Regions from separate parts of the Comamonas sp. UBA7840 genome, predicted to be linked through region 1. Evidence: predicted binding sites of a transcription regulator. Region 1 holds the regulator's gene; the other holds the start of a gene.

Region 1 (8,595 bases):
TGCTTTTCGCCGGTGACCAGCAAGTGACCGTTGGGCAGCACTTCCACCACCGTGGCCGTGATAGAGCCGGTGAACGTGTTGGCGCTGGTGGTGCCGCCACCGCCTTCAAAGTCGGTGTTGGAGCCTACGCCCAGCTTGCCGAGCTTTTGGGCCGTGCCCAGTGCGCCGCCGGTCAGCCCTGGCAGGTCTGTAATGCCTGCAGACATTTTGCTGTCGCGGTTGACTGTGGACGACGATTGCTGGCTGGCGGTGACCTTCTCTGCAATCTGGATGGTCACCAGGTCGCCCACCAGGCGTGCGCGGCGGCTTTCAAACGGGGGGCGGTAGCGATTGGCCTGAAACAGCCCACCGGTTGCCTGCGCTTGGGGCTGTGGCACGGCAATCGCCGTGGCTGGCAGGGGTTTGGTTTGGTCGTGCAGTTCTACGGGCGGCGGCTCGTTGAAGGCGCAGCCGCTGACCACCAAGCTGGCAGCCCCCCACAGCACAAGGCGTGGCGCGCGCTGTGCCAGCGCGAAAACAGGGTGGGTGGGGTGAGAGGCGGCGGACATAAGCGCTCCGAGAAAAACAAAAAAAGAGCTGCTTGCGCTTGTGTTTAAAAGGTTTTAGATGGTTTTGGATCTGAAAACCTTGTAAATCAATCGCTAGCTGCTCTGATTATCAAAGTGAAATTACAGCTGCGACAGCTTGGCCAGCATCTGGTCGCTGGTGGAGATGGCCTTGGAGTTCATCTCGTAAGCACGCTGGGTCTGGATCATTTGCACCAGCTCTTCCACCACGTTCACGTTGGACGATTCCAGAAAGCCCTGCATCACTGTGCCCAGATTGTTGGTGCCGGGGGTGCCGGTTTGTGGGGCGCCCGAAGCCGCACTTTCGCGGTACAGGTTCTCACCAATCGGCTCCAGACCCGGCGCGTTGACGAAGGAGGCGGTATTGAGCTGGCCGATTTGCTGGGGCTGTGCCTGGCCGGGCAGCGTCACCGATACGGCGCCCGAGCGGCTGATGCTCAGTTTGGTGGCGTCTTGCGGCACGGTAATGCCGTCCAGCAGCGGGTAGCCGCCGGCGGTTACCAGTTGGCCGTTGGCGTCCTTGCTGAACGTGCCGTCACGGGTGTAGGCGGTGGTGCCATCGGGCATTTGCACCTGGAAGAAACCGTCGCCGCTGATGGCCACGTCCAGGTCTTTGCCGCTTTCCAGGGGCGTGCCTTGGGTGAAATTGCGGGTGGTGGCCACGGTGCGCACACCCAGGCCCAGGTGCATGCCGGTGGGCAGAGTGTTTTGCTCGTCCGCTTGGGAACCCACCTGGCGCAGGTTCTGGTAGATCAAGTCTTCAAACACCGCGCTTTGGCGCTTGTAGCCGGTGGTGGAGACGTTGGACAAGTTGTGCGAGACCACGTCCATCTGCGTCTGCTGGGCAGACATACCAGTCTTGGCAATCCACAGGGAATTCATCATGGTGAAGTTTCCTTCCGTATTCGTTAGTGATCGGCTTTAGCCGTTCATGCTCAGCAGTTGGCTGGCGGTCTTGTCGTTGGTCTCGGCGGTGGTCAGCAGCTTCATTTGCTGTTCAAACTGGCGCGAGGCGGCGATCATGCCGACCATGGCTTCCACCGCATTCACGTTGGAGCCTTCCAGAGCACCCGCCACCATGGTGGCGTTGGCGTCTGCGGGCAAATCGCCTTGGGCGTTGCGAAACAGGCCATCATCGCCACGCTTGAGGGCCTGCTCCATATTGGGGGTCACCATCTTCAGGCGACCGATGTTGATGGGGTCTTGCCCATCCAGGGTGGCCACCACCGTGCCATCGCCGCCAAAGCTGATCTTGGCGTTCTGGGGCACATCCACGGGTGCACCGCCATCGGTGAGCACGGGCAAGCCGGTAGCGGTGACGAGCTGGCCGTCCGCAGTCACTTCCAGTGCACCGTTGCGGGTGTAGGCCTCCAGACCATCCAGGCCTTGCACGGCGAACCAGGAGTTGCCGCGCGCCATCAGGTCGGTGCTTTTGCCGGTTTGAATGGCCGGGCCTGCTTGCTCCAGGTAGCCGGAGGTGGCGTCCAATCCAAAGACACGCGTGCTGGAGCCCTGGCCTTCCAGCGGCACCGAACGGAAGGTGCTCAGCTCGGCACGGAAACCCGTGGTCGAGACGTTGGCCAAGTTGTTGGAAAGCACCGCCTGCCGTTGCGCAGCGGCGTTGGCGCCGGTCATGGTGGTGTAGATGATGCGGTCCATGTATTGCTCCTAGTCGCGCGTGTTCACACTGCTTAGCGCAGGTTGACCAAGGTCGAGAAGATTTGGTCTTGGGTCTTGATGGTCTGGGCGTTGGCCTGGTAGGCGCGCTGCGCAGTCATCATGCCCACCAGCTGGGCAGTCAGGTCGACGTTGGACTCTTCCAGCGCGCTGCCCTGGATGGTGCCGAAGCTGCCGGAGCCTGCCGCGCCATAGATGGCTGGGCCAGAGTCGCTGGAAGCCACCCAGTTGTTATTCCCATCGGGCTGCAGGCCCTGGGTGTTGGTGAATTTGGCCAGTGCAATCTGTGCCTCAGGGCGGGTGATGCCGTTGGAGTAAGTGGCCATCAAGGTGCCGTCCGAACCCACGTTCACCGATGTCAGCTCGCCCGAGGCGTAGCCATCTTGGGTCAATCGAGCCACCGAGAAAGCGCTGCCCAGTTGGGAGACGCCGCTCAGGTCGATGGAAACATTCCAAGGGCCTGGATTGGGGTTGTTCGGGTTGGTGGTTTGCACTTCAGTGGTCAAAGTAGTGCCAGCAGGTGCGTTAAAGGTATGGGTGTCGATGTAGCCTGGGTCTCCGGGGGCTACGCCATTGGCGTCGGTTCCTAAGCCAGCATAAGTGGAAACGCCTTGCAATTTGCCGGTGGAGTCAAACGTCAGCTGGCCAATCGGTGCATCCGTTGGATTGAGGCTGTCATACACCGTCCAGGTATTGCCATCAGTTTTTTCAAAGTACATGGCCAACGGCGTGGCCATACCTTGTTCGTCAAACACTTCCAGCGATGTGCCATAGGTTGCACGAGCCGGTGCGGGCACAGCGTCTTGGTTTACGCGTGCATCCAGGTTAATAGTGGCTTTGACGTTATCGGTTTGCTTTGCAGCAATTGGGGCGCCGGTGGGGAACACCAAATTGCTCAGTGCCACACTGGTGCGCACGCCAGTGTCCGGATTGATTGCATAGCCTTGCACTTTATCGCCGTTGACGGTGACCAGCTCGCCGGATTTGTTCAGTTGGAACGCGCCGTTGCGGGTGTAAGCAGTGCCGGTGCCGGTTTGCACGACAAAGAAGCCATCGCCATTGATCGCCATATCCAGGCCATTGGCGCTGGGGGTAATCACACCTTGGGTGAACTGTTGCGAAACGGCGGCCACGCTCACACCGATGCCGGTGTTGTTGGTGCTGGCGGCACCCATGGCGCTGGCGACCATTTCATTGAATTCAGCGCGGGAATTCTTGAAACCCACGGTGTTGCTGTTGGCGATGTTGTGGCCAATGACGTCCAGGTTTTTGCTGGAAGCGTTCAGGCCGGAAAGTCCGTGATGGAAACCCATGATTAGCTCCTACGAATTTAGAACACAGCCTTGACGCTGTTGTAGTTAACGCTGCTGCCATTAGCCAGCTCAAGCATGAGCGAACCATTGCTGATGCTGGTGGCAACCACGGCGTTGGGGGACAGGGTGGTGGCTTTGACGGTGGCATCGCCATTGGTGGCGGTGACCTTGAAGCGCAGATCCATGTTGTCGCCGGTGTAGTTGCTGCCGTCCCATGTAAAGTAGTTGCGACCGGAGGCTGCAGTGCCCAGATCCATGGTGTCTACCAACTGGCCGGAAGCGGTAGTGATGGTGACGGTGACATTGGCGGCAGAGCCTTCCAAGTCAAAGCCTGCAGTGCCGCTCAGACGGGTGCTGCCGTCTTCGTTTTGCGAGGCAGCCAGACCCAGCTGGTTGCCTTCGGAGAGCACAGTGTGGCCAATCATGGACGCGCCCTGCAGCATTTGCATGGACGAGAACTGGTTGGTCACGCTGGAGACGGTGTCGTTGAGCTTCTCGATGCCGCTGACGGTGCTGATTTGCGCCATCTGCGAGGTCATCTGTGCGTTGTCCATGGGGCTGGTGGGATCTTGGTTTTTGAGCTGGGCAACCAGCAAAGTCAAAAACTGATCCTGCATATCGGCAGCCGATGTGGCGCTGCCAGCTTTGTTTGCGGACGAGGTGGTGTTGGATACGCCGGAAATCATGTGCGCCTACTTTCTGTACTTATTGGCCCAGCTGCAGTGTTTTGAGCAGCAGCGACTTGGCGGTGTTCATGACTTCCACGTTGTTCTGGTACGAACGGGAAGCCGAGATCATGTTGACCATCTCATCGACGGCATTGACGTTGGAGTGGGTGACGTAGCCTTGTTCATCGGCCAGCGGGTGCTCAGGGTTGTGCACGCGGCGGCCGGGGGTGTTGTCTTCCGTGATGTCTTTGACCTTCACTCCTGCAGAGCCCTCGGGGCCCATGGGGTGGGTTTGGAAGACGACTTGGCGAGCCTTGTACGACTCGCCATCGGGGCCGGCGACGGCATCCACGTTGGCCAAGTTGGAGGCCACCACGTTCAAGCGCTGCGATTGCGCGCTGATGGCACTGCCTGAAACGCTGAAGATAGAAAACATAGACATGGCTGTTACTTCCTTGTGTCAGTGCGACTTACTGGCCAGTGATGGCGCTGAGCATGGTTTTGGACTGGCCATTGAGAAAGCGCAGCGTGGCTTCATAGCGCACGGCGTTATCCACAAAGTTGGCGCGCTCGCGGTCCAGATCTACGGTGTTGTTGTCCAGGCTGGGTTGCGATGCCAGTGCATAGCCCAAAGGGCCTTTGCCATCGGTGCCGAATTTTTCGGTGGGCAAAGGCATATGCTGGGTATGCGTCGTGCTGGCAGCTTGCAAGGCTTGGCGCACGGAGCCGTTTTCGCCCTGCGCCGCCTGCAGGGTTTTGGCGAAATTGAAGTCGCGGGCTACGTAACCGGGTGTGTCGGCGTTGGCAATATTGCTGGAAATCACACGCTGGCGCTCTGCGCGCAACAGCAGCGCATCGCTGTGGAAATCCAAACGACTTGTCATTTTGTTGAGCATGTGAATCCTTGCAAGAGATGAAAACGACAACGGGCTGCACCTGACCTCGACGGACTTCGGTGCGTGCAGCGATTATGGAAATTCGGGCGTTTTGCTAAAGCGCGAAGAAAGCGGGGTTGCAGGCGTACTTTGGCGCTTAGCAGGGCGGCATCTTCTCTACAGTGCGTGTCATGGTTGATTCTGTTTTTCCGCTTTCTTTGACCGCCTCGCGCATGGCGCGTGCAGTGGTGCGCGCTGGTGTGGGTTTGCTGGTGGCCGTGAGTGCCTCGACGGTCTGGGCAGAAGATTTGGCAGACATCAGCAACCAGTGGCTGCAAGGTGCGCTGGCGCAAACGGAGGCGCAGCAAAGCATGCCGCTGCGCATGGAAGTGCAGGTGGGAAAGCTGGACCCGCGCTTGAACCTGGCCCCCTGCCTGCGCGTGGAGCCCTATCTGCCCAGCGGCAGCAAGCTGTGGGGGCGCACCCGCATAGGTATGCGTTGCGTTGAAGGCGCCAAGCCCTGGAATGTGTTCATGCCCGTGACCATCAGGGCGTTTGGCCCGGCCTGGGTGCTGGTGAACAACGTCAGCATGGGAGAGGTGCTGACCCATGAGCATGCGATGCAATCTGAGGTGGACTGGGCGGAGTCGCCGCATTCCATCATCGCGTTGCCGGATGACTGGGTCGGACAAACGGCGGCGCGCAACCTGACCGCAGGCATGGCATTGCGCCAGACCATGGTCAAAGCGCCAGAAATTTTCAAGCCCGGCGCTGGCGTGAAGGTGGTGGTGCAAGGCAGCGGGTTTGCGGTGACTTCATCGGGCAAGGCCTTGGAGAGCGGCTCGGCCGGGCAGAATGTGCGCGTTCGCATGGAGAATGGCCGCACCGTGATTGGTACCGTCAATCAGCAAGGCGAAGTCGTTGTTGCACAGTGATACAAGCTTTTGAAAGAAAATCCTCAAGTTCCTTCTTGGGCGGTCGATAGCTAGACTACAGAGCCCTTGAGCGGGCAATTGGAGTAGGAAATGAAGGTCGGACAAAATACCAACGTTGAAATGCTGGCAGCCAAGTTGCAGCAAAACGCCACACAGCAAGCCCAGCAAAGCAAGAGCGGTACCGCCAGTGAGGTGGTGCAGCAAAGCCGCGCGAATGCCGCAGGTGTACCCGTGACCGTATCGAACTCGGTGCGTTCGCTGGATCAAAATTCCAAGTCTTCGTCGGATGTGGACATGGCCAAGGTCAATGCCATCCGCGAAGCCATTGCCAACGGCACGTTCAAAGTGAACGCCAGCGTGGTGGCCGACAAGATGCTGGTCGACGCCGCAGGCCTGCTGGGCGCCAGCCGCATTTAAGTTTTCTACGGGCGCTGTGCGCCGGTGCTGGCCTTCCGACCTTCGGCCTCACTGGTGTCTAGCGCCCGAACTCCGTCTCAACCCGCTCAACAGCTGATCTCCCCATGCAACTTCGTGAAGCTCTGGAACAAATTGACGGCATGATCGACTTGGTCAATGCCTTGGTGCTGGAAAACCAGCCTGAATCCACCGAACACGCCATTCGCCAGTTGCGCGACGGCATGCAGGCCTTTGCCGGGCTGGCGCAGCGCTTTGGCCCTGAGCAATTTACGCCCGAAAACATTGCACGCATGCAAGCCATGTCCGAGCGCATGACGCAAATGCGCGGCCATATTGCCAAGGTGTCGGCGATTGCCGCGCAGCAACTGGCCGCGTTGATGCCCGAGCAGTCCATCAGCCACACGTACGGCGGCAGCAAGCAGCCGGGCAATGCCGCTTCGGTGGCGCGGCTGTATCACATCAGCGGCTAACAAGTTTTCATTACATAGCCGCTGGCGCTTGTATAGCTTGGCTTTTCATATGAAATTGTGTTGAAAGCAAGTCTAGAAAAGCGCTAACAGCTATCAAAAAATATTCTCATAAAAAAAGCGCCTTGTCAGGCGCTTTTTTTATGGTGGGTGCAAAGCCTGCTGCGGCGCTTTAGTGGGCGCGCATCTTGGTGCGCAAACGGGCCACGGCCTGGCTGTGCAGCTGGCACACGCGGGACTCGGTCACTTCCAGCACGGCGGCAATCTCCTTGAGATTCATCTCGTGCTCGTAGTACATGCCCATCACGTATTTCTCGCGCTCGGGCAGATTTTCAATCGCGGCGACCAGGGCTGCACGCATGCGCTCATCGCGCAGCATGGCGAAGGGGTCGGCAGAGGCGTCGGCCACGTAACGGTCCAAAAAGCTGCCGCCATCATCTTCACCGGGGGAGATGTCTTCCAGATAAATTAGCTGCGTGCCGCGTACTTTGGAGAGCATGGACTGGTATTCGCCCAGTTCCAGCTCCATCGCACCGGCGATTTCGGACTCTTTGGGCGCGCGCCCCAGCTCTTGCTCCAGCTTGTGGATGGCGCGCTCGATGTCTTTTTGGCCTTTGCGCGAGCTGCGGCTCATCCAGTCGTTGTCGCGCAACTCGTCCAGCATCGCGCCGCGGATGCGCTGGCTGGCAAAGGTTTCAAATTGCACACCTTGGCTAGATTCGAAGCGGGACAGGGCGTCGGCCAAACCAATCATGCCAACCTGGATCAGGTCATCGAGCTCCACGTTCGGCGGGAGCTTGGCAATCATGTGTTGTGCGATGCGACGCACCAGCGGGGCATGCTGGCGAATCAGTGCATCGCGATCCAACTGGCCATGGGCGGTGTACATGGACTCAATGGCTCCACACAGCAGACGATGAAGAAAGGGCGGAAGATCCGGCGGTGGCGGCCTCTTGGGGCGCGCACACAGTCTCCGAATGCTCCAGACATTGTAGGGCCCAGCGTTGCAGCTGGCGGGGCTGCAGGGGATCGAACTGCTCGGACAAGGGCTCAGTATGCAAATGGTGCATGGCGCACTGTGACAGCGACTTGAGCACCGTATCCAGGCCATAACCGGCAGGGCGCATGGCGACCAAGCGCGGCATCAGGCCACAGCCGATGAACATGTGCTTGAGCGCACGGTAGCTGCTCAGCACATTGCGTGACTGCGCAGGCACCAGCTGAATGGGGGTGTGCGTGCAGCCTTGCAGCATGCCAGACAGCAGCGGTGCGGGTGCCCATAGCACCACCAGCGCATGGTTGCGTACGTAGCGGTAGAGCAAATCCAGCGGGCGCTCGCCCGTGATGGAGGCTTTGTGCTGCAGCTGTACCATGCCGCGTGCGGCAGGCAATGTGGCCACGCTCAGTGGGTTGTGCAGGTCTGCCGCCAGCGCACTGAAGGCATAGCCCTGGCGCGGTTGCAACATGTCTTGCAGGCCGGGGGCTGCATCGGATTCCTGTTCTGTGCCATCCAAGACCACCACCGGGTAGCCTTGCTGCTGCAGGTGCGCGCAGGCCATCCACACGGCGGTAGCGTCTGCGTTGTCGCCCGATGGCACCACGGGCAGCACACGCAGCGACGACTGCGCGCCTTGCCAGTGCAAGCCTGTTCCTTGGTGCCATGCGTTCTCAAGCATG
Region 2 (8,595 bases), on a different contig from region 1:
GTCTCGCACCAGTTCAAAAAACTGACGCAACTGGAGATGACCTACGGTGACGGCCTGCACCATTTGGGTGAGGTCTCATCTCGCATGCAGGAAACCGCTGGCGTGGGCGACGCATAAAGCCATCGCGCGGATGGTCTGCGAAGCGGGTGCCTGGGAGTGTTCTCCCTGCGCACACGCCCCAGCATGAAGCAGGCACACCCGCGAAAGCACAAGGCCACCTCTGCGGTGGCCTTTTCTTTTGCTGCCTGCTATACGCTTGCAACAGGCAGCACGCGTTATGTGAGCTTGCTGTGTACCGGCTGCATGGGAGCGGGGATTTCCGTATCCCCGAGCAAATGCAGCAAATTCATCTCCATGCTGCGGCACATGGCATCCAGCGGCAAGTCATTGTTGTCGGTGCCAAAAGGCTCTTCCAGCTCGTCGCCCAAAGCATCCAGACCAAAGAAGGTGTAGGCCACAATCGCCACCACAAACGGGGTCATGAAGCCCGTTACGTCCACCAAACCAAATGGCAGCAAAAAGCAATACAGGTGCGCGGTGCGGTGCAGCAGCAAGGTGTAGGAAAACGGCATGGGCGTGTGACGCAGACGCTCGCACGAAGCCGCTGCAAACGTCATAAAAGTGAGCGTCTCGTCCATCTTGTTGTAGTTGATGGGATCAATACGCCCTTCGCGCATGCAATGCGCCAGATCGTTGGCGTTGGCTTGAACAATCGCATCGCCCCGGTAGTCCAGCGTCAGATTGCGCACCTTGTCCCAATCTTGCGCAGTGAGCCAGCGCTGCACCGCCCGGTCATCCATGTGGTTGCGCAGCTGCGCGCGCAGGGCATGCGCATGAGCCAGCGTGCGGTGCACCACGCGCACGCGCACATCGCCATCGCGGTTGTTCGGATCCAGGGGCTGCTCGGTGTGAATCAGGCTCAGGCACTGCCGTGCCATCACGCGGGCGCGGATATTCAAATCCCCCCACAGCTTGCGGCCTTCCCAGTAGCGGTCGTACGCGGTGTTGTTGCGAAAGCCCAGGAAAATCGCCAACGGCAGCCCAATCAGCGTAAAGGGAATGGGCGTCACGGTGATCTTGATGTCAAACAGATAACCGTGGGCAAATGTGACCAGCAGCGCCAGCAAGATGTTCAAGCAAAGCTTGCCACGGATGCGCTGCAAGATAGACCCCCTCAGCATGACAAAAAGGGTCAGCCCGTTGGGGCGCTCGTGAACAATCATGGCGGCAGGTGTAAAGGGTAAACCCTAGATTTCACCATGCCGCAAATGGCCAATTCAGGTATTGCTGCAATATTCAAACTCTGCCGCATGGTCTTTGGACATGGCCAACCGTGACGTCTTGGGCACATGCATGCGCAGAAACTCCATTTGGTCCGCCAAGATGCGGCGGTTGCGCAAAATAAAGTCTTCCCAGATGCTGGGCACATACGGTGCATACAGCAAGGGCATACGGGCTTGCTCTGGCGTGCGCGGGCCTTTGCGATGGTTGCAGGGCTTGCAGGCTGTGACCACATTCATCCATGTGTTCTGGCCTTTTTGGCAAACGGGCAGGATGTGTTCACGGGTGAGTGCATCGGCCTCAAAGCTTTTGCCGCAGTACGCGCACACATTGCAGTCACGGGCAAACAGCTTGGCGTTGGTCAGCCCCGGTTTCAAATCATGCGGGCTGACCCGAGGCACGCCGCGCGTACCAATGATGCTATGCACCTCGATGCACGATTGCAGACCGGTGGTTGCGTTGTGGCCGCCGCGAAACAGGGCCACCGAGGCGCCCAGGGTCCAGCGCACATCGTCCGCCGCATAGTGCAGCACAGCCTCTTCCAGCGTGATCCATGACTGGGGCAAGCCATGGGCGGACAGCTTCAAAACTCTCACGTTCGGCCTCCTTCCACGGGATGGGCAACTGCCTGAGCGCCCACCGTCGGGCTTGGTTCGCCGTCCATCTGCAGCACAATATACTTGCTTTCGGTGACAAACTGCTACCACAGCACATACAGCAGGTTTTACAAGCTATAAAAACCAAAGCACACAATGAAGATTTTTCGCGGATTCAAGCACCCCGGATTGGCTCCCCATTGCGCCGTCACGATTGGCAACTTTGACGGCGTGCACCGCGGGCACCAAGCCATGCTGGCGCTGCTGTCCGCCGAAGCCTCCCAGCGCCACATTCCTACGTGCGTGCTGACGTTTGAGCCCCACCCGCGGGACTACTTTGCGGAAAAATTCAAAAAGCCAGAGCTTGCCCCTGCGCGCGTAGGTACGCTGCGCGACAAGCTCTCGCAGCTGAAGCTGTGTGGCGTTGACCAGGTCATCGTGCTGCCCTTCAACGAAAAACTGGCCAGCCAGTCGCCAGACACGTTTATCCAAGAAGTCCTGCTCGATGGTTTGGGGGCGCAATATGTGCTGGTGGGCGATGACTTCAAATTTGGTGCCCAGCGCGCGGGCGACTACGCGATGCTGGACGCGGCAGGGCAGGCACAAGGCTTTGACGTGGCGCGCATGAACAGCTACGAGGTGCATGGCGAGCGCGTCTCCAGCACCACCGTGCGTGCGGCACTGGCACGGGGCGATATGGCGCTGGCCGCGCAGATGCTGGGCCACCCCTACACCATCTCCGGCCATGTGGTGCATGGCCGCAAGCTGGGCCGCCAATTGGCGGAATCCACCCCCGGTGCACAGGACGGTTTTCGCACCTTGAATCTGCGCTTTAACCACTGGAAACCAGCCGCCAGCGGCATCTTTGCCGTGCTGGTGCATGGCCTGGGCGCGCAGCCGCTGCGCGGTGTGGCCAACCTGGGCGTGCGCCCCTCGCTGGACCCCAACGACGTCAATGGCGGGCGTGTGCTGCTAGAGACGCACTGCCTGGATTGGCCGCTTCCACTCGGTGGCGAAGATGCCTACGGTAAAATCATCCGTGTGGAACTTTTGCACAAACTGCACGACGAGCTCAAATACGACAGTCTGGCGGCCCTCACTACGGGTATTGCCAAGGACTGCGATGACGCGCGCGCGTTATTCGCCTCGTACACCGAAACCCGTCGCCAAACCACGCGCGACCGAATTTGACGCTCGCTCCTGTCAGCTCGGGCGCCGGCATTGCGCTCGGTGCTCCATCCCCGCTTTTTACGCCCGGCCGATAAAGCCCGGTAAGTCCTCAAGGTTCCCCCATGTCTGAACAGAAATCGAACAAGCCCGAAGCGTCCGCCTACCGCGCCACGCTGAATATGCCCGACACCCCCTTCCCCATGCGCGGCGACCTGCCCAAGCGCGAGCCCGCCTGGGCCAAGGAGTGGGATGAGCAGGGCATTTACAAGAAGCTGCGCGATGCCCGCAGTGGGGCACCCAAGTTCATCCTGCACGACGGCCCGCCCTACGCGAATGGCAAGTTGCACATCGGCCATGCGGTGAACAAGATTTTGAAGGACATGATCGTCAAGAGCCGCCAGCTCGAAGGCTTTGACGCGCTGTACGCCCCCGGCTGGGACTGCCACGGCCTACCAATTGAAAACGCCATCGAAAAACTGCATGGCCGCAACCTGCCCCGCGACGAAATGCAGGCCAAGAGCCGTGCCTTTGCCACCGAGCAGATCGCACAGCAGATGGCGGACTTCAAGCGCCTGGGCGTGCTGGGTGACTGGGATCACCCCTACAAGACCATGAACTACGCGAACGAAGCCAACGAGCTGCGTGCGCTCAAAAAGGTCATGGAGCGCGGTTTTGTCTACCGCGGCCTCAAGCCCGTGTACTGGTGCTTTGACTGCGCCTCCTCGCTGGCCGAGTTTGAAATCGAATACGCCGACAAGCAGTCGCAGACGCTGGACGTGATGTTCCCTGCCGCCGACCCGGCCAAGCTGGCAGCGGCCTTTGGCCTGCCATCGCTGAACAAAGAAGCGTTTGTGGTGATCTGGACCACCACGGCGTGGACCATTCCCGCCAACCAAGCGCTGAACGTCAACCCCGATCTGGAATACAGCCTGGTCGATACCGAGCGCGGTCTGCTGGTGCTGGCTTCGGCACTGGTCGAAAAGTGCCTGGCACGCTGGAAGATTGAAGGCACCGTGGTCGCCACCGCCCAGGGCAAACAGCTCGACCACATGCCCTTCAAGCACCCGCTGGCGCACGTGGACAAGGGCTATGACCGCATCTCGCCCGTGTACCTGGCCGAATACGCCACCGCTGAAGACGGTACCGGTATCGTGCACTCGTCGCCTGCATACGGGGTGGACGACTTCAACTCCTGCGTGGCCAACGGGCTGGACTACAAGGACATCCTGAACCCCGTGACCGGCAACGGCGTGTATGCGGCTGATCTGCCCCTGTTTGGCGGCCAGCACATCTGGAAGGCTGTGCCCGTGATTCTGGACGCCCTGAAGGTGGCCAATCGCCTGATGGATACCACCGGCCTGACCCACAGCTACCCGCACTGCTGGCGCCACAAAACGCCCGTCATCTACCGTGCCGCCGCCCAGTGGTTCATTCGCATGGACGAGGGCGAAGGCGTGTTCACCGACCCTGCGCAAAAGCCCGAAAAAACCCTGCGCCAGATCGCGCTGGAGGCCATTGAAGCCACCAACTTCTACCCCGAAAACGGCAAGGACCGCCTACGCGCCATGATCGCGGGCCGCCCGGACTGGTGCATCTCGCGCCAGCGTTCGTGGGGTGTGCCCATCCCCTTCTTCCTGCATGTGGACACGGGCGCGCTGCACCCGCGCACCATGGAGATCATCGACCAGGCCGCTGCCATGATCGAGCAAGGCGGTATCGAGGCTTGGAGCCGCGTGACCACCGAGGAAATCCTGGGCGCTGAAGAAGCCAAGCTCTACACCAAGAGCACCGACATTCTGGAAGTGTGGTTCGACTCCGGCTCCACCTTCTGGCACGTGCTGCGCGGCTCGCACACCGGCCACCACCATGACCACGGCCCCGAGGCCGATCTGTACCTGGAAGGGCACGATCAGCACCGCGGCTGGTTCCACTCTTCGCTGCTGCTGGCCAGCGCCATCTTTGGCCGCGCGCCGTACCGCGGCCTGCTGACCCACGGCTTCACCGTGGACGGCCAGGGCAAGAAGATGTCCAAGTCGCTGGGCAACACCGTGGCGCCGCAGGACGTCTCCAGCAAAATGGGCGCAGAAATCATCCGCCTGTGGGTGGCCTCGACCGACTACTCGGGCGACCTGGGTATTGACGACAAGATCCTGGCCCGCGTCGTGGATGCCTACCGCCGCATCCGCAACACGCTGCGCTTTTTGCTGGCCAACACCAGCGACTTTGACGTTGCCACCGATGCCGTGGCTTACGACGACCTGCTGGAAATCGACCAGTACGCGCTGGCGCGTGCGGCCCAGCTGCAACAAGACATTCTGGGCCACTACAAGGTCTACGAATTCCACCCCGTGGTCGCCAAGATCCAGCTGTTCTGCTCGGAAGACCTGGGGGGCTTTTACCTGGACGTGTTGAAAGACCGCCTGTACACCAGCGCGCCTAAGAGTCTGGCGCGCCGCTCGGCACAGACTGCGCTGCACCAGATCACCCATGCGCTGCTGCGCTGGATGGCGCCCTTCCTGTCGTTCACGGCCGAAGAAGCGTGGAAGATCGTGGGCCACAGCGAATCCATTTTCCTGGAGCAGTTCACCACGCTGCCCGCTGGCGACGAAGCGCTGCTGGCCAAGTGGAACCGCATCTGCGAAATCCGCAACCAGGTCAACAAGGACATCGAAGTGGTGCGCGGCACCGGCGCCGTGGGCTCATCCCTGCAGGCCGAAGTCACGCTGACCGCCGAGCCCGAAGATCTGGCCCTGCTGCAGTCGTTGGGCGAGGACCTGAAGTTTGTCTTCATCACCTCGGCCGCGCAGGCGGTCGCCGGTGAGGCGCTGGCCACCAGCGTCCAGGCCAGCGAACACGCCAAGTGCGAGCGCTGCTGGCACTACCGTGACGACGTGGGCGTCAACCCCGCGCACCCCACCCTCTGCGGCCGCTGCGACAGCAATCTGCACGGCGAAGGTGAAGTGCGCACCAAGGCCTAAGCCTTGTGTGGGCTGCGGCGCTCTTTCAAAAAGGGAGCGCCTAGCGCTTGTATTTATTAGGTTTCAATATGTTTTTATATGAAAAGCCAATGGATACAAGCGCGATCAGCTATATTTTTCTGCCCTTACCTCTCAAAGGCACGCCATGCGTTCTCCGGCTTCTATCTCCCCTGGTATGACCCGCAAGCCTGCTTATTGGCCCTGGCTGGTCTGGGCAGCCCTGCTGGTGGGGCTCGACCAATTCACCAAACAGTGGATTTTGAGTTTCTTTGAATACGGTGACTGGACCCCGGTCACCAGCTTCTTCAACATCGTGCGTGCGCACAATACCGGTGCGGCGTTCAGCTTCTTGGCCGACCACGGCGGCTGGCAGCGCTGGCTGTTTGTGGGCATTGGCGCTGTAGCCACCGTGCTCATCATCTGGCAGCTGCGCAAACACCCGCAGCAAAAGTTTTTCTGCTTCTCGATTGCCAGCATTTTGGGCGGCGCCCTGGGCAATGTGATCGACCGCCTGCAGCACGGCTATGTGGTGGATTTCCTGGATTTTCACTGGCGCGGCGCCCACTACCCAGCCTTCAACGTGGCCGATATTGCCATTTGCATTGGCGCAGCCAGCCTGATCCTGGATGAAATTTTGCGTGCCCGCCGCGCCAAACAATAAGCACCCAAACATGTTTACATAGCCCGCTACTGCGGGCTTTTTTGCGCCTCGCCGTAAGACGCCCCACCGATTACGAAATATTTCAGTTTTGATACAAAGTGCCGAAATGCATTCAGGCCTGCTGCATACACATGTAGCAAGCTGAGTGCGCGCCGCATTGCGGCGATGTGGTTGCAACTTTCACGCAAGAGGTTCTCCCCCATGACTATGGGAATCAATACCAATCTTGCCTCGATCAATGCACAGAGGATGCTGAGCAGCAGTCAAAGCAGCTTAGCGACTTCCATGCAAAGGCTTTCTAGCGGGTTACGTGTGAACTCCGCCAAAGACGATGCTGCAGGCCTAGCCATCGCGGAGAGAATGAACAGCCAAATTCGAGGCATGAATCAGGCAGCAAGAAATGCCAACGATGGCATTTCACTGCTCCAAACAGCTGAAGGCGCCAGCAGCAAAATCACTGACATGCTGCAGCGTATGCGTGAAATTGCGGTGCAATCTGCCAATGCCACCAACTCGGCGCAAGACCGCAAGGCCCTGCAAGCTGAAGTATCTCAACTCAAACAAGAAATTGACCGGGTAGGTCTTACCACTAAGTTCAATGGACTGAAGGTGTTTGACCAAAGCCGCTCCCCTGTGGCTGGAGGCAATCCCGATGCGTATGTGGTGATGCAAAAACTCCGGGATGGCTGGCTGGCTCATGCCGAACAGTTAGTCAAAGACCGCTACGGGATTGAAGCCCCTGCGGGCGAAGGCATGCGCGTCAACCTGACCACTTTCACCGACGGCAAGTACAACGTGCTCGCCTCGGTAGGGTCTGCGGTTCCAACCAGTGGCCCTGGCAACAGCATTACGCTCAACATCGATTTGGCAGATTTCAAAGACATCGATGAAACCGAGGCTATCCAGACCATTGCCCACGAAATGGTGCATGCCGTCATGGCCAAAGGACAGAGCTGGGGCTCGCTCAAAGCAGGTAACAATACATGGCTGACCGAAGGGGTCGCTGAATTTGTCTACGGCGCTGACAGCCGCGTTCAAGGCATTGTGCAAAGTCCGGGGGGGTGGAACAACATCTCCAGCAAAAGCATCGCCGACACATGGGGCAGTGATAACAACAGCTATGGCTTTGGCTACATCGCCACCCGTGTGCTGCACGAAGAGCTCAAAGCCAATGGTGTCAGCGATGGTATTGCAGGGTTGCTGCAACAGTTACAGAACACCAACCACGTAACACTGGAGGCTGCGGTCCAGGCCACCATCTCATCGGCCAGTGGCACCACCTCCACCTACTCACTGACCACAGATCTGCAAGGAAAAATCACCGCCTTGTTTGCCGACCCAGTGGCCAGAGATGCATTGCTCAACCTCAGCAATGCAGACACTGGTGGCATCGGTGGCGCAGATGCAGATGGCGGCACGGTCAGAGCTGGGGCTAACAGCGTGGCGCCTGACTCTACGCTGAGCAGCAACACCATGAACCGGTTTGCAGCCAACTGGGAAAGCATTCCTTCAGGCACCAGCCTGGGGCAAGTCATGGGCTTCCAGGTAGGAGCAAATGCTGGCGACTTTGTCTACACCAATGTGGGCAGCATGAATTTGGGTTCTCTAGGGATTGAGTCCTTGGACGTAAGCACTGCCAGTAGCTCCAGATCCGCCATGGTGCTTCTGGACAATGCGATTGACTATGTCAGCAGCCAGCGCGGTTCGATGGGTGCCTTGATGTCTCGCTTTGAAAACATCATTGCTACCCTCGATATCAGTAGCGAAAACGCATCCGCCAGCCGCAGCAGAATCATGGATGCAGACTTTGCCGTTGAAACAGCCAACCTCAGCCGTACGCAAATCCTGCAACAAGCAGGAACGGCCATGGTTGCGCAAGCTAATCAACTCCCACAGCAAGTGCTTTCGT

What was found. Region 1 encodes FliA, which starts transcription of late flagellar genes. Its sites were predicted from a motif close to CTAAAGTTTNNNNNNNNNNNGCCGNTA; they were not measured.
Positions count from the first base shown of each region.
Region 2: a site for FliA is predicted at 6,767-6,793, ahead of B3R00_RS13765 (flagellinolysin). Genes of this name have one in related genera too.

Region 1 is NZ_DLTI01000016.1:47,369-55,963, reverse strand. Features, by position in the region: gene B3R00_RS04860 (flagellar basal body L-ring protein FlgH) at 1-548, opposite strand, end outside; gene flgG (flagellar basal-body rod protein FlgG) at 669-1,451, opposite strand; gene flgF (flagellar basal-body rod protein FlgF) at 1,488-2,225, opposite strand; gene flgE (flagellar hook protein FlgE) at 2,258-3,556, opposite strand; gene B3R00_RS04840 (flagellar hook assembly protein FlgD) at 3,574-4,242, opposite strand; gene flgC (flagellar basal body rod protein FlgC) at 4,262-4,666, opposite strand; gene flgB (flagellar basal body rod protein FlgB) at 4,695-5,120, opposite strand; gene flgA (flagellar basal body P-ring formation chaperone FlgA) at 5,291-6,034, shown strand; gene flgM (flagellar biosynthesis anti-sigma factor FlgM) at 6,125-6,451, shown strand; gene B3R00_RS04815 (hypothetical protein) at 6,556-6,921, shown strand; gene B3R00_RS04810 (RNA polymerase sigma factor FliA) at 7,091-7,807, opposite strand; gene B3R00_RS04805 (hypothetical protein) at 7,812-8,594, opposite strand; gene flhF (flagellar biosynthesis protein FlhF) at 8,587-8,595, opposite strand, start outside.
Region 2 is NZ_DLTI01000034.1:102,988-111,582, forward strand. Features, by position in the region: gene B3R00_RS13735 (acyl-CoA dehydrogenase family protein) at 1-117, shown strand, start outside; gene B3R00_RS13740 (bestrophin family protein) at 276-1,223, opposite strand; gene B3R00_RS13745 (HNH endonuclease) at 1,278-1,877, opposite strand; gene B3R00_RS13750 (bifunctional riboflavin kinase/FAD synthetase) at 2,034-3,068, shown strand; gene ileS (isoleucine--tRNA ligase) at 3,170-6,025, shown strand; gene lspA (signal peptidase II) at 6,171-6,686, shown strand; gene B3R00_RS13765 (flagellinolysin) at 6,888-8,595, shown strand, end outside.